DNA from 4 places in the Micromonospora sp. WMMA1998 genome. Region 4 is predicted to be linked to each of the others. Evidence: riboswitches for the same ligand, from Rfam matches in the RefSeq annotation. Region 4 holds a riboswitch; each other region holds the start of a gene.
The links. Region 4 has a riboswitch for cyclic di-AMP ahead of O7600_RS21570 (hypothetical protein). Riboswitches for the same ligand answer to the same signal wherever they lie in the genome.
Positions count from the first base shown of each region.

Region 1 (3,526 bases), 480 kb from region 4:
TCGGTACCCAGGGCGTAAGCCGCTGGATGACCGCAAGGTGCTGTGCGGGATCTTGTTCGTGCTCTACACCGCGATTCCGTGGGAGTACCTGCCCCAGGAACTCGGGTTCGGGTCGGGGATGACCTGCTGGCGCAGGTTGCGGGACTGGAATGACGCCGGGGTGTGGCAGCGGCTGCATGAGGTGCTGCTGGCCAGACTGCGCGGCGCGGGCCAGTTGGACATGTCCAGGGCGGTGATCGACGGCTCCCACATCCGGGCGCTCAAGGGCGGCCCAAAACCGGTCCGAGCCCGGTCGACCGCCGCAAGCCTGGCTCGAAGCACCACGTCATCACCGACGCCGGCGGAATCCCCCTCGCGGTCACGCTGACCGGCGGCAACCGACACGACTCCACCCAGACCACCGCCCTGCTCGATGCCATCCCCGCGATCGGCGGCAAGCCTGGCCCACCACGGCGGCGCCCCGACCGGCTCTACGCCGATCGGGGCTACGACTACGACAGCCACCGCCAACAAGTGCGCGCCCGCGGCGTCACCCCCGTCATCGCCCGGCGCGGCACACCTCACGGCTCCGGCCTGGGAACCCAACGGTGGGTCGTCGAACGCACCATCGCCTGGCTGCACTGGTTCCGCCGCCTACGCATCCGCTGGGAAATCCGCGACGACATCCACCAGGCATTCCTCAGCCTCGCCTGCTCCCTCATCTGCTGGCGCCAACTCCAACGCACCCAGAGTTAGGAGTTCTTAAGAGGGGCCCCCTCCTATGCAGAATGCGTTAAGAGGGGGCCCTTCCTTACACCTCAGGCGGGGCGGCCGTAGCTGTTGATGTCGCCGTCGTCGACGCGCTTCATGGTGATCGGCTTGCCGGACTGGGAGGCGTGCACCACCCAGCCGTCGCCCACGTACATGCCCACGTGGTGCAGGTCGCCGTAGTAGAAGACCAGGTCACCGGCGCGCAGCTCGGCCCGGCTGACCCGCTTCGTCACGTCGTGCTGCTGGCGGGCGTTGTGCGGCAGCGAGACCCCGGCCTTCGCCCACGCGGCCATGGTCAGGCCGGAGCAGTCGAAGTGGTCCGGGCCGGCCGCCCCCCAGACGTAGATCTTGCCGATCTGGGCGCAGGCGAACTTGACCGCGACCCCGGCGGCGCCGCCGGGGTAGCCGGACGGGCAGGGCGCCGGGCGCAGCGGGCCGCCGCCGCCGTTGCCGTAGACCTTCAGACGTAGCTTCTGCAGCCGGGCGATCTCGCCGTCGATCTGCTTCTTCTTCGCGGCGAGCTGCGCCTCGGTCCGACTCAGGTCGGCGACCATCTGGTCCAGCGGCCGCTTCTTGGCGGCCAGCTCGTCGCGCAGCGCGGCGACGGTACGCACCTGCTCCTGCTGGTGGTGCGCGAAGCGGTCGAGCAGTTCCAGGCCGCTGACCAGGTCGCCCGGCGAGCGACTGCCCAGCAGGGCGTTGACGGTGGAGAGGTTGTCGCCCTTGTACGCGTCGGCGGCGAGCCCGCCGACCTGGCCCAACGCCGCGTCCACCCGCGCCTGGAGCGGGGCGATCTGCCGGCCGAGCGCGTCGGCCTGCTTGCGCCGCACCGCGAGCTGCTCGCGTACGGCGTTGACCTGTTCGATGACCGGTTCGAGCTTGTTCCAGTCGCGGTCGATCTGGGCCTCGATCTCGGCGACCGAGGGTTCGGCGTGGGCCGCCGTGGCGCCGCCGGTCAGGACGACGGCGGTGCCGACCAGGGCGGCGAGGGCGGTGGTGAAGCGGGACCAGCGGGAACGCGGCGCGACGACGTGCCGGTCGACCGACCGGCTCGACGACGGCCGCGGGGCATGGAGTGCCACCGGGCGTCCGTACTCCTTCTTCCTGACCGCCTACCGGGTTAGCTGACGGATTCGGGCGGGAAGGGAGCCGCCCTACCGCAGCGGAGCTGCGGATTCACCCCAGGTACCTGGTTCCCCGGCTCGCCCGTGGGCGACTCGGCGGTGTCGGACCGTCACCGACCGGGTTGGACGGTGAGACTGGCGGCCGACGATTGACCAGAGTAGGAGCCGTCGTTATCGATCCGCAACTCGGGACGCCGTGACACTCCGTACCGAAGCCGGGGATGAAGTTTTCTTTCATCAAGGATTACCTGCTGGAAAGGTATTGACCCTCGCGGGTGTGCGGAGTGAGGGTGGGAACGCAGTGACCCCCATCCCTGTCCAGGAGGTTCGATGCACCTCTCCACCCCACCGTCGGGCGGACGGATACTGCTGGCCGCCGCCGTGGCGACCGCCACCGCGCTGGCCGTCACCGGCCCGGTGACCGCCGCGCCGGAGACGGCCGGACCCGCCACCGACAGGCAGCGGCAGTACGCCGCCGCGGCCACCGAGTACGGCGTGCCGCCGAACGTGCTGCTCGGCGTCTCCTATCTCGAGTCCCGCTGGGACACCCACCCCGGCCAACCCAGCACCAGCGGCGGCTACGGCCCGATGCACCTGACCGACGCCGCGCACGTCCTCGCCACCCCGGGCAGCGCCCACGTCGACGAGGACGAGGACCCGCGCGGCGACGACTCCCGCCCGCTCACCCTCGACCCGGCCACCGCCGCCGCGCCGGCCCGGGAGACCCCGCTGCCCCCCGCCTCGCTGCAGACGATCGACGCCGCCGCGACGCTCACCGGGCTCGACGCGCAGACGCTGCGCACCGACCCGGCGGCGAACATCCGCGGCGGCGCGGCGCTGCTCGCGTCGTACCAGAAGGCCCTGGGCGGGCCGGTCGGCGCCGGCACCGACGCGGCGGCCTGGTACGGCGCGGTCGCCCGCTACTCCGGCGCGGACACCGCCGACGCGGCGGCGGCCTTCGCCGACGAGGTCTACGACCAACTCGGCCAGGGCGCGACCCGGACCACCGACGACGGGCAGCGGGTCACGCTGGCCGCCACCACCGCGCGCCCGGACCGGTCCCGGCTGGCCCGGCTCGGCCTGCGCCACGCGCAGCGGCCGGACGGCGTGGAGTGCCCGGTCCGGCTGGCCTGCGAGTGGATCCCCGCCCCGTACGAGCAGCTCAGCGCCGACCCGGGTGACTACGGCAACCACGACCTGGGCAACCGGCCGAAGCAGCAGAAGATCGAATACATCGTCATCCACGACACCGAGGGCTACTTCGCCCCCAGCGTCGACCTGGTCAAGCGGGCCGACTACCTGGGCTGGCACTACACGCTGCGCTCGGTGGACGGCTACGTCGCCCAGCACATCAAGGCCAAGGACGTGGGCTGGCACGCCGGCAACTGGTACGTCAACGCCAAGTCCATCGGCCTGGAGCACGAGGGCTTCGCCGGCCAGGGCACCTGGTACACCGAGGCGATGTACCGGGCCTCGGCCAAGCTGGTCCGCCACCTCGCGCTGAAGTTCGGCATCCCGCTGGACCGGCAGCACATCATCGGGCACGACAACGTGCCCGGCACCGTCGCCGGCACGGTCAAGGGCATGCACTGGGACCCGGGCCCCTACTGGGACTGGTCGCACTACTTCGACCTGATGAAGGCGCCGTTCCG
Region 1 covers NZ_CP114911.1:4,194,667-4,198,192, reverse strand. The annotation lists one part of gene O7600_RS19030 (IS5 family transposase) at 1-272, shown strand, start outside; one part of gene O7600_RS19030 (IS5 family transposase) at 272-735, shown strand; gene O7600_RS19025 (NlpC/P60 family protein) at 798-1,832, opposite strand; cyclic di-AMP (ydaO/yuaA leader) riboswitch at 1,846-1,983, opposite strand; gene O7600_RS19020 (N-acetylmuramoyl-L-alanine amidase) at 2,205-3,526, shown strand, end outside.
Region 1: another riboswitch for cyclic di-AMP. It lies ahead of O7600_RS19025 (NlpC/P60 family protein); the one in region 4 lies ahead of O7600_RS21570 (hypothetical protein).

Region 2 (3,526 bases), 2.2 Mb from region 4:
CCGGGGCGCGCGCCGCAACGAGGTGCGCCGGTCGGCGTTCGACGCGGTGCTCGCCGCGCTCTACGCGCAGGCCCGCACGCTGCGGGTGGGCCGGTTGCCGGAGCAGCCCGCGTTCGAGGACGAGATCATCGAGCGGCCGGAGTTCCGGGAGTTCCTCAAGGCGTGGTGGCCCCGGTTGCACCCGCGCCACGTGCTGGGGTGGCTCGCCCGCCCGGATCGGCTGCGCCGCTACGCCGGCGGGATCCTTTCCTCGGCCGAGATCCGGTCGCTCACCGAGGCGTACCGGACGCTCGACGCCGACGGGCCGACCGTCGCCGACATCGCCCTGCTGGACGAGCTGGACGCGTTGCTCGGCACTCCGGTGCGGCGGGCGAAGCCGAAGCGGGACCCGTACCAGCTGGCCGGCGGCGTGCGCGAGCTGAGCACGTACGCCGACCGGCAGCGCGCCGCCCGGGCGGCGGCCCGGGAGCGTCCGGCGGACTACCGCGACTACGCCCACGTGGTGGTGGACGAGTCGCAGGACGTCTCGCCGATGCAGTGGCGGATGATCGGGCGCCGGGGCCGGCTGGCGTCCTGGACGGTGGTCGGCGACCCGGCGCAGACCGCCTGGACCGGCGACCCGCAGGAGCTGGACCGGGCCCGCGACCAGGCGCTGGGGCGGCGCCGCCGGCACCGCTACGAGCTGACCACCAACTACCGGAACTCGGCGGAGATCTTCGCGGTGGCGGCGGCGGAGATCCGCCGGCTGTATCCGGACCTGACGCTGCCCGACGCGGTGCGTTCCACCGGCGTGTCGCCGGTCGAGCGCACGGTGCCCGCCGCCGAGCTGCCGGCGAGCACCGTCGAGGCGGCCCGGATCCTGTTGGGCGAGGTGGAGGGCACCGTCGGCGTGATCACGCCGGTGCCGCGCCGGGACGAGGTGGCCGGTTGGCTGGACGGCCTCGGCGCCGGCCGGCTCCAGGTGGTGACCAGCCTGCAGGCCAAGGGCATGGAGTACGACGGCGTGGTGCTGGTCGCGCCGAGCGAGATCCGGGCCGACCCCGGCTCGGGGGTGCGCACGCTCTACGTCGCGTTGTCCCGGGCCACCCAGCGCCTCACCACGCTCGACCCGACCGGGTGACCCACCCTCACTTGCACACATAGCGATGTGAACATACATTAGGCCTGGCCGGGGTGCGGGAGGGAAGGGTGTGTGCGTGGGCGCAGGTCATGACCACAGCGGTGCGGTGACCAACGCGGCGCACCGTCACCGGGGCCGGCTCTGGGCGGCGTTCGCGCTGCTCACCGCCCTCATGCTGGTCGAGGCGGTGGCCGCCTTCGCGACCGGTTCGCTGGCGCTGCTCTCCGACGCCGGGCACATGTTCACCGACGTGCTCGGCATCGGCATGGCGCTGGCCGCGATCACCGCCACCCGGCGCGCCACCACCGATCCGCAGCGCACGTTCGGCCTCTACCGGCTGGAGGTCCTCGCGGCGCTGGCGAACGCGGTGCTGCTCGGCGCGGTCGCGGTCTACGTCCTGGTCGAGGCGGTACGCCGGTTCGGTGACCCGCCGGAGGTGCTGGCCGGCCCGATGCTCGTGGTGGCGGTGCTCGGCCTGCTCGCCAATGTCGGCGCCTTCGCGCTGCTGCGCGCCGGGGCGCAGGAGAGCATCAACCTGCGCGGCGCGTACCTGGAGGTGCTCGGCGACCTGCTCGGCTCGCTCGGGGTGATCGGCGCCGCGCTGGTCATCGCGGTCACCGACTGGTGGTGGGCCGACCCGCTGGTGGCCGTGGCGATCGGTCTGTTCATCCTGCCCCGCACCTGGCGGCTCGGCCGGGCGGCGGTACGCATCCTGGTGCAGGCCGCGCCGGAACACCTCCAGGTGACCGCGGTGCACGACCGGCTGGCCGCTGTGCCGGGCGTGGCGGAGGTGCACGACCTGCACGTCTGGACGCTCACCTCGGGCATGGAGGTGGCCTCGGCGCACCTGACCACCGATCCCGGCGCCGAGGTCGCCACGGTGCTGGCCGCCGCCCGCGCCGCCCTGCACGAGGACTTCTCGATCGATCACGCCACGTTGCAGATCGAACCCGGAGCGTCGACCGGAGCGTGCGGCCCGACCGAGTGGTAATTAGGGCAAACTTAAATCTCGGCCGCTATTGTGGCGTAATGCCGGCTTTGCCGGGATCACCGCTCCGGGCGACGGAGCCGGCCCCGGGCAGCGCCGGTAGGCTCGGTCGCGGCCACACCGCGGGTGCCACCCCGGCGCCGGTGGAGCGGCCGTCGCCTAATCGCCCGCAGGGCGAGCCGGGGAACCACGTACGTGGGGTGCATCCGCGTCAGCGGTAGGGATCTTCCGTCCCGAACCCGTCAGCTAACCCGGTCGGCGGTTGACGGAAGGACATGTGAATGCCCCCAGTGGCACCTGTACGACGGACGGCCGCCCGGATGGCGGCCCTGCTCGCCGCGATGCTGACCCTCGGCGTCGTGACCGTGCCGGCCACCCCCGCCGCGGCGACGTGGTCAGCCGCCCCGACCGGCCTGCTCGCCGCCCCCGGCGGCGACGACGAGGGCGGCACGCCGGAACTGCGCGCCCAACTCGACGCGGCCAGCAAGGGCTGGCTGGAGGCCAAGGCCGCGCTGAGCCGGTCGGTGGCCCGGCAGAAGCAGCTCACCGAGCGACTCGACGCGGTCGGCGCCGAGCTGGCCGTACGCGACGCCAAGGTCGGCGAGATCGCCGAGGTGGCGTACCGCACCGGCCGGATGGGCACCGCCGCGGCCCTGCTCGGCAGCAGCAGCCCGGAGGGCTTCATGGACCGGGCGGCCGCGCTGGAGCAGGTCGCCGCGCACGAGGACCGGACGCTACGCGACCTCATCACCACCCGGGACGAGGCGACCCGGACCCGCGCGGCGCTCGACGGCGAGATCCGGGAGCAGCGCAAGCAGGTCACGGTGATGGCCAAGCGCAAGCAGCAGGCCGAGCGGGCGCTGGAGGTGGCGAACGACCGGCCGTCCGCCGGCAGCGGCGGCGTCCGGGGCACCTCGACGGCGAACGCGACGCCGGCCAAGCGCAACTCCGACGGCTCCTGGCCGGCGGAGTCGTGCAGCGTCAACGACCCGACGCCGGCCGACGGCTGCATCACCCCGCGCACCCTGCACGCGCTCAACCAGGCCAAGGCCGCCGGCTTCACCCGGTACGTCTCCTGCCACCGGCCCAGCGGCTCCGGCGAGCACCCGAAGGGACGCGCCTGCGACTTCGCCGCCCAGAAGAACGGCTTCGGCGGGGTGGCCAGCGGCGGCGACAGGACGTACGGCAACAACCTGGCCGCGTACTTCGTGCGCAACGCCGACCCGCTCGCCGTGCTCTACGTGATCTGGTTCAAGCAGATCTGGCTGCCCAGCAGCGGCTGGAAGTCGTACAGCGGCGGCAACGGCGACCCGTCCAGCGACCACACCAACCACGTGCACCTGTCGGTCTACTGAGCACTACGCTCCCCGACGTACCCCGGGTGTCGTCGCGCGGCCCACGACGTGGGCCGCGCGACG
Region 2 covers NZ_CP114911.1:2,507,518-2,511,043, forward strand. The annotation lists gene O7600_RS10935 (AAA family ATPase) at 1-1,120, shown strand, start outside; gene O7600_RS10940 (cation diffusion facilitator family transporter) at 1,197-2,111, shown strand; cyclic di-AMP (ydaO/yuaA leader) riboswitch at 2,255-2,385, shown strand; gene O7600_RS10945 (hypothetical protein) at 2,390-3,463, shown strand.
Region 2: another riboswitch for cyclic di-AMP. It lies ahead of O7600_RS10945 (hypothetical protein); the one in region 4 lies ahead of O7600_RS21570 (hypothetical protein).

Region 3 (3,526 bases), 2.9 Mb from region 4:
TGAGCTTCTGGCTGCACATCGACAGCGCGGAGTCGACCACGACCACCGCGTACGACAAGCTCACCGTCAAGGCCGGCAGCACCACGCTGGCGACCTACTCGAACCTGAACAAGGCCACCGGCTACGTGCAGCGGTCCTTCGACGTCTCGTCGCTGGCCGGCACCACGGCGACCATCTCGTTCAGCGGCGTGGAGGACAGCTCCCTGCAGACGTCCTTCGTCGTCGACGACACCGCGGTCACCCTGAGCTGACCGTAGGGCGAGCGGCCGGTCGTCGTCCTCCGGGCGGCCGGCCGCTTCGTCGCGTCGGCAGGTCGGTCAGGCCGGGCGGCCGGCCCGGGACGCGCCGCGGTCGCGCGGGATCCGCGCGGCCACCTCGTGCATCGCGCGGCTGAACAGCTCCGCCTGGTCGGGCAGGCCGCCGAGTCGGGCCGCCAGGGCGTCGGCGTCGGCCCGGGCCGAGTCGCTGACCCGGGCGTCCAGCTCGGCCAGCGCGGCGTTGACGGCGGCGACGACGTGTCCGCAGAGGACCTCCAGCGGCTCGCCGGCCAGGTCCGGGTCGACGGCGACCGAGTCCAGTCGGCCACCCTGGACGGCGACTGCCCGCACGCGGCCGTCGGCCGCGGCGCCCTCGGCCCGGAGCAACTCGCCCGGCTCGCCGTCGGGGTGCACGCCGGCCCGGGACCGCATCGCCGCGAGCGCCTGCTGCGTCCGGCTCAGGAGCTCGTCGAGGCTCGCGGCGGCCGAGAACGGGTCGATGGTCATATCCGCGCTTTCTTCACGTCTTAGCCGAGCATCGTGACCATAGCAACCGGCACCGACGGAGCACGGTCACCGGCCGGCCCCGCCCGCAAGCGAGCAGGTCGGGTGCCGCGCGTCCGGCGTGTCGCGCGACCGCGAACGCCCGGCCGGAGCCCCGGCCGGGCGTTCGTCGGTTCAGCGCAGTCGCAGTCGCTGACCCGGGAAGATCAGGCCCGGATCCTCGCCGACGACGGCGCGGTTGCGCTCGTGCAGCGCCCGCCAACCCCCGGCAACGTGCGCCGCGACGGCGATGCCGGAGAGCGTGTCGCCGGAGCGCACCCGGTAGGTGCCGGCGCCGCCCCGCCCGGCCGCTCGGTCCACGGTGGACCTCGTCGTGGGCCGGTCGGTGGCCTTGCGCGGCGCGGGACGATCCGCCTTCCGCGGCGCGGGACGGTCGGCCGCCTTCTTCGGGGACGAGCCGGATCCGCCCTTGCGGCCACAGACCGGCCAGGCGCCGATGCCCTGCCCGTCCAGGACCCGCTCGGCGACGGCGATCTGCTCCGACCGGCTGGCCAGGTCCGCCCGGGCGGCGTACCTCTTCCCGCCGTGGCCGTTCCAGGTGCCGCGCGAGAACTGGAGCCCGCCGTAGTAGCCGTTGCCGGTGTTGATGTGCCAGTTGCCGCCGGACTCGCACCGCGCGACGGCGTCCCAGTTGACGCCGGAGGCGTTCGCCGGGACGGCCGGAGCGAACAGGACCGCGGCGCCGGCCAGAACCACACCGACGGCGGTACGACGGGCTGCGTATGCAGTTGCCATGGGGATTCCTCCACGCCGACGAGGTGAGCTGTCGGGTTCGGGCCGAGGAGCCCGGCCGCCGCTGGCGGCTTCACCCCGAGGTGACGTGCACCGAGGAACGTTGGGTCCCCCGCTCCCGCCGAGGTTCGGTTACCGCCGGGCCGGCGGCGGGATTAGGCGTTACCGGCCCGTGGCGTCCACGACTGCGGACGCCACCGACGCTAGGGACGATTTCGGACGATCGCCCACTTCTTGGGATGTTCATCACCCAGGCGGGCGACCGCACACGCGGCACACGACGACGTGGTAGCGGGACGTCCGGGCCGGATCCGGACGCCCCGCCCGGCCGCCCCGGCCCCGGGCTACCGTGGGCGGGACCGGCAAGATCGCACGAGGAGCGGCACGGATGACCGAGTACGGAGACGAGCTGGCCTTCGGCGGCTTCCTCACCCCCACCGCCGGACGGCCCGACCAGGTGGTGGCCCTCGCCTCGCTCTGCGAACAGGTCGGGCTGGACCTGGTCACCTTCCAGGACCACCCCTACCAGCCGGGTTTCCTGGACACCTGGACGCTGATGTCGTACGTGGCCGCCGCCACCGACCGGATCGGACTCGCCGGCAACGTGCTCAACCTGCCGCTGCGCCAACCGGTGGTGCTCGCCCGCAGCGTGGCCAGCCTGGACCTGCTCACCGGCGGCCGGGTCGAGCTGGGGCTGGGCGCGGGCGCGTTCTGGGACGCGATCGAGGCGGCCGGCGGGCGGCGGCTCTCCCCGGGCGCGGCGGTCGACGCGCTCGACGAGGCGATCCAGGTCATCCGGGAGGTCTGGGGCGCCGACCGACGCGGGATGATCCGCGTCGCCGGAGAGCACTACCGGGTGGTCGGCGCGAAGCGCGGACCGGCGCCGGCCCATCCGGTGGGCATCTGGGTGGGCGCGTACAAGCCGCGCATGCTGCGCCTGGTCGGTCGCGCCGCGGACGGCTGGCTGCCGTCACTGGCCTACCTGCCGAAGGGGCCCGACGAGCTGCCCGCGCTCAACGCGCTGGTCGACGAGGGCGCGCGGGCCGCCGGGCGGGACCCCGGCGAGATCCGCCGGATGCTCAACGTGACCGGCAGTTTCACCCGCTCGTCCACGGGGTTCCTGGCCGGGCCGCCGCAGCGGTGGGTGGAGGACCTGGCCGGGCTCACCCTGGAGCACGGCATCACCACCTTCGTCCTGGGCAGCGACGAGCCGCGCGCCATCCAGCTCTTCGCCCAGGAGGTGGCGCCGGCGGTCCGGGAGCTGGTCGCGGCCGAGCGCACCACGCCGGGCAGCGGCGCCCGCGCCGTCGCGCGGGAGCAGGCCGCCGGCGGCGTTCCGACCACCCTCGCGGTCACCCCCACGCCCGACCCGGGGGTACGCCTGAGCGCGCGCCGCCTCTGGGACGAGTCGACCCGTCCGACCGCCCCGCCGGCGCCGGCCGGGCACGTCTACCCGGCCCACGCGCAGGCCGCGGGGCAACATCTGGTGGACGTGCACGACCACCTGCGCCGGGAGCTGGCCCAGGTGCGGGACCTGCTGGAACAGGTCACGCGGGGCGCGGTCTCGCCGGGCGGCGCGCGGGCCGCGCTGAACGAGATGACCCTGCGGCAGAACAACTGGACGCTGGGCGCGTACTGCGCGGCGTACTGCACCGTGGTGACCCAGCACCACGGCCTGGAGGACGCCTCGGTCTTCCCGCACCTGCGCCGCGCCGACGCCGGGCTGGCGGCGGTGCTGGACCGGCTGGAGGAGGAGCACGTGGTGATCCACGGCGTGGTGGAGAGCGTCGACCGGGCGCTGGTGGAGCTGATCGGCCGGCCGGGTGACTTCAGCGGGCTCCAGGAGGCGGTGGACCTGCTCACCGACACACTGCTGTCCCACCTGTCGTACGAGGAGCACCAGATCGTCGAGCCGCTGGCCCGGCACGGCTTCTACCCCGGCCAGCTCTGACCGGCGGATATTCCCGGACCGC
Region 3 covers NZ_CP114911.1:1,132,401-1,135,926, forward strand. The annotation lists gene O7600_RS04735 (M4 family metallopeptidase) at 1-251, shown strand, start outside; gene O7600_RS04740 (YbaB/EbfC family nucleoid-associated protein) at 318-764, opposite strand; gene O7600_RS04745 (transglycosylase family protein) at 936-1,556, opposite strand; cyclic di-AMP (ydaO/yuaA leader) riboswitch at 1,560-1,725, opposite strand; gene O7600_RS04750 (LLM class flavin-dependent oxidoreductase) at 1,942-3,504, shown strand.
Region 3: another riboswitch for cyclic di-AMP. It lies ahead of O7600_RS04745 (transglycosylase family protein); the one in region 4 lies ahead of O7600_RS21570 (hypothetical protein).

Region 4 (3,526 bases):
GCAGGCGTGCGGTGGGGTTGCGCGCGATGGCCAGCAGGACGTGCCCGTGATTGGTGAGGAAGGTCCAGTTCTTGCGGCTCCCGTCCTCGGCCGGTGTGGTCGCCATGGTGGTCATCGTATGACTCCTTCCGTCGGCGCCCCGACCCGGCGCGATCCGCGACGGTGACGTATGAAATGCGTATCACGAAATCTTGACGTGCCATGGGTCGCGTGTGACGGTGGGTCGCGGGGCCGACACCGCCGCCGGCCGGCCTGACGGCTCCGCGCGAGGACGAGGTGAGCAGCATGATCCCGACCACCCCCGATGAGGCACTCGCCGAACTGCGTGCCGGTAACCACCGGTTCGTCACCGGTGTGCCCCAGCACCCGAACCAGGACGCCGGGCACCGGGCGGCGGTCGCCGACGGCCAGCATCCGTTCGCGGTGATCGTCGGGTGCTCCGACTCGCGACTCGCCGCCGAGATCATCTTCGACCGCGGCCTCGGTGACCTCTTCGTGGTGCGCACGGCCGGCCACACCGCCGGCCCGGAGGTGCTGGGCAGCGTGGAGTACGCCGTCACCGTGCTCGGCACGCCGCTCGTGGTGGTGCTCGGCCACGACTCGTGCGGCGCGGTCCAGGCGGCCCGTGAGGCGGTCCGCACCGGCTCCGCCCCGGCCGGGCACCTGGGCGCGGTGGTGGACGCCGTCTCACCCAGCCTGCTCCGGGCCGGCCGGCAGGGAGTCGAGGACCTCGACGGCATCATCGACGTGCACATCGCCCAGACGGTGGAGACCCTGCTGGCCCGCTCCTCGGTGCTCGCCGCGAAGGTGGCCGGCGGGGCCTGCGCGGTGGTCGGCATGTCGTACCGGCTCAGTGGCGGCGAGGTCCGGACGGTGGCGCAGTCCCCGGCCCCGCTGCCGGCGCCGGCCGCGTCGGCGGACGCGGCGCTCGCCGGCTGACCGGGAACGGATACGATAGGGGCCGCCCGTGGGCGGCCCCTATCGTCGTACGCGCGCGTCAGAGCAGCGACATGTGCACGTGATCGGTGTGGTTGGAGGGCCCGCTGTAGGAACTCCAGCCGGTCGCCGGGAACCAGATCTGCCGGTTCCAGATCACGTAGTAGATGCCCAGCCGGTCGGCGTTGCGGATGAGGAAGGCGGCCACCTCGTTGCCGTACCGGCGGGTGTCGTTGTTGTGCCACGGTGCGAAGCCGCTGTTCTGCAACGACCAGTCGCACGCCTTGCCCTTGGGGTGCTCCCACGGCCCGCCGGGGCGGTAGCAGCCCACGAAGCGGTTGAACCCGGCGCGCTTGACCTCCTTGTACGCGTGCAGGGTGCGCGGCGTGACGCAGCCCGAGGTGGTCGGGTCGTTCTCGCTGCACGACTCCGACTTCCACCCGCCGTCGGCGGTGCGGCCGGGGCCGATCTCGGCAACCTTCGAGGTGGCCGAGACCAGGCCACCGGTGAAGTCCAGCCCGCCGACCAGCTTCAGCGCCTTCTGCGCCTCGGCCTTCTCGCGGGCCATCGCGTTCGCCTGCTTCTCCTGCTCCCGCACCTCGGCGTCGAGCGCGATCTTGGCCCGCTCGGCGCGGCCCTTCACCTCGTTGATGGCGGCGAGTCGCTGCGCGTTGAACAGGTTCAGCTCGTCGAGGGCGCTGGCCCGGCGCACGAACGAGTCGGGGGAGTCGCTCTCCAGCAGCATCGCCATGGCGCCGACGCGACCGGTCCGGTAGGACTGTGCCGCGATCTCGCTCACCTGCGGGCTGAGCGCGTCGAGCTGGTTCTGCGCCGCCTTCACCTCCAGCGCGAGCTGGAGCTGCCGCTTGCGGGACGTGTCCAACTTCGACTTGGCCTGGAGGTAGGCGCGGTTGGCGGCGGTGACGGCCTCGCTGATCAGCGGTGGGTCGTCGTCCTCCGAGTGGCCCGAGGGGTTCGGGGCGGCGGTGCCGGGGGCCGCCGAGGCCGGCGTCGGCCCGGCCAGCACGGCGAGAGCGGCGAGCACGGCCACCACGGGTGTCAGCCAGCGGCGCAGGGGTGCCGTCACAGTGTTCCCTTCCGTCGACCGCCGACCGGGTTAGCTGACGGGTTCGGGACGGAAGTGGTCCCTACCGCTGGCGCGGATTCACCCCATGTACCTGGTTCCCCGGCTCGCCCGGAGGCGATTGGGCGGCGGCACCGCAGGCGCCGGTGCGCGCCTTCGGCGGTGACCGGCAGCGAGGTTACCCGAGACCACTCCCGGGGATCTACGTCCGGAAGCCGACCAATCGCGAGAATTCGCCACCGCCCAGCGTGACCAGCATCGCGTTTGGAATCGGCCGTCACGCTGCGGAGTGTCACCATGCGGCCTCCGTGCTCCTGCCCCCGCCGGACCGCCCCTCGCCGAGCGCCTCCCACGCGTCCTCCCGGGGCGACGGCGGCCGGGGCGTCGCGGGTCCGGCGGCCCGCGCGGCGCGGCCGGCGGTGGTCACGACCGCGGCCAGCGCGGTGGTCAGCGGTACGGCGGCGATCAGGCCGAGCGTGGCCACCGCGCTGCGGACGATCTCCTGGGCGAGGAACTCGCTGGTGAGCAGCTGACCCACCGGGCGGGAGTCGGCGACCAGCAGGAGCAGCAGCGGCAGCGAGGCGCCCGCGTACGCCAGCACGATGGTGTTGACGGTGGACGCGATGTGCGCCCGGCCCACCCGGGTGGCCGCCCGGTAGAGCTGTCGTCGGGACAGCCCCGGGTTGGCGTGCGCCAGCTCGGTGACGGTGGCCGCCTGGGTGACGGTGACGTCGTCCAGCACGCCGAGCGAGCCGATGATGATGCCGGCCAGCAGCAGTCCGTGCAGGTCCACGTCACCCTGGAACATCGACAGCGTGGTGGCGTCCTCACTGCCGAAGCCGGTCAGGTGGGTGGCGGCGGTGGCTGCCGTGCCCAGCACTCCGGTGATCACCAGGCTGCCGAGCGTGCCGAGCACCGCCACCGACGTCTGCGCGGTGATCCCGTGGGTCAGGTAGAGCACCACGAACATGATCAGTGCGGCGCCGACGATCGCCACCAGCAGCGGCGACTGCCCGGCGCCGATGCCGGGGAGCACGAAACCGAGCAGGATGGCGAAGCTGGCCACCAGCCCGCCGAGCGCGGCCAGCCCGCGCCAGCGGCCGAACGCCACGATCGCGGCGGCGAAGAGCGCCACCAGCCAGATCAGCGGCGTACCGCGCTGGTGCTCGGCGATGTTGTAGGTCTTCACCGACGGGTCGGCCGGGTCGACCAGCTCGACCAGGACCACCTCGTCACCGACCGAGACCCGGGGAGCGCCGGGTCCGGTGGGGACCGGCGTCTCGACCTGCCGGCCCGCGTCCGGCCCCTGCTCGGCGGCGACGGTCACGGTGCCGCAGGGGCCGCCGGTGTCGCCCTCGGGCGACTCGGGCGTCGGCGGGCAGGGCTCGGTCACCACCCGGGTCACCGTGCCGTGGTAGCGCGGCACGTCCGCGCCGCCGTCCACCGGGTCGCGGTCCGCCCGGGGCCAGAGCAGCAGCGCCGCGATCACGGTGAGCACGAAGAGCG
Region 4 covers NZ_CP114911.1:4,678,646-4,682,171, forward strand. The annotation lists gene O7600_RS21560 (helix-turn-helix domain-containing protein) at 1-115, opposite strand, end outside; gene O7600_RS21565 (carbonic anhydrase) at 286-939, shown strand; gene O7600_RS21570 (hypothetical protein) at 998-2,023, opposite strand; cyclic di-AMP (ydaO/yuaA leader) riboswitch at 2,028-2,158, opposite strand; gene O7600_RS21575 (YibE/F family protein) at 2,313-3,526, opposite strand, start outside.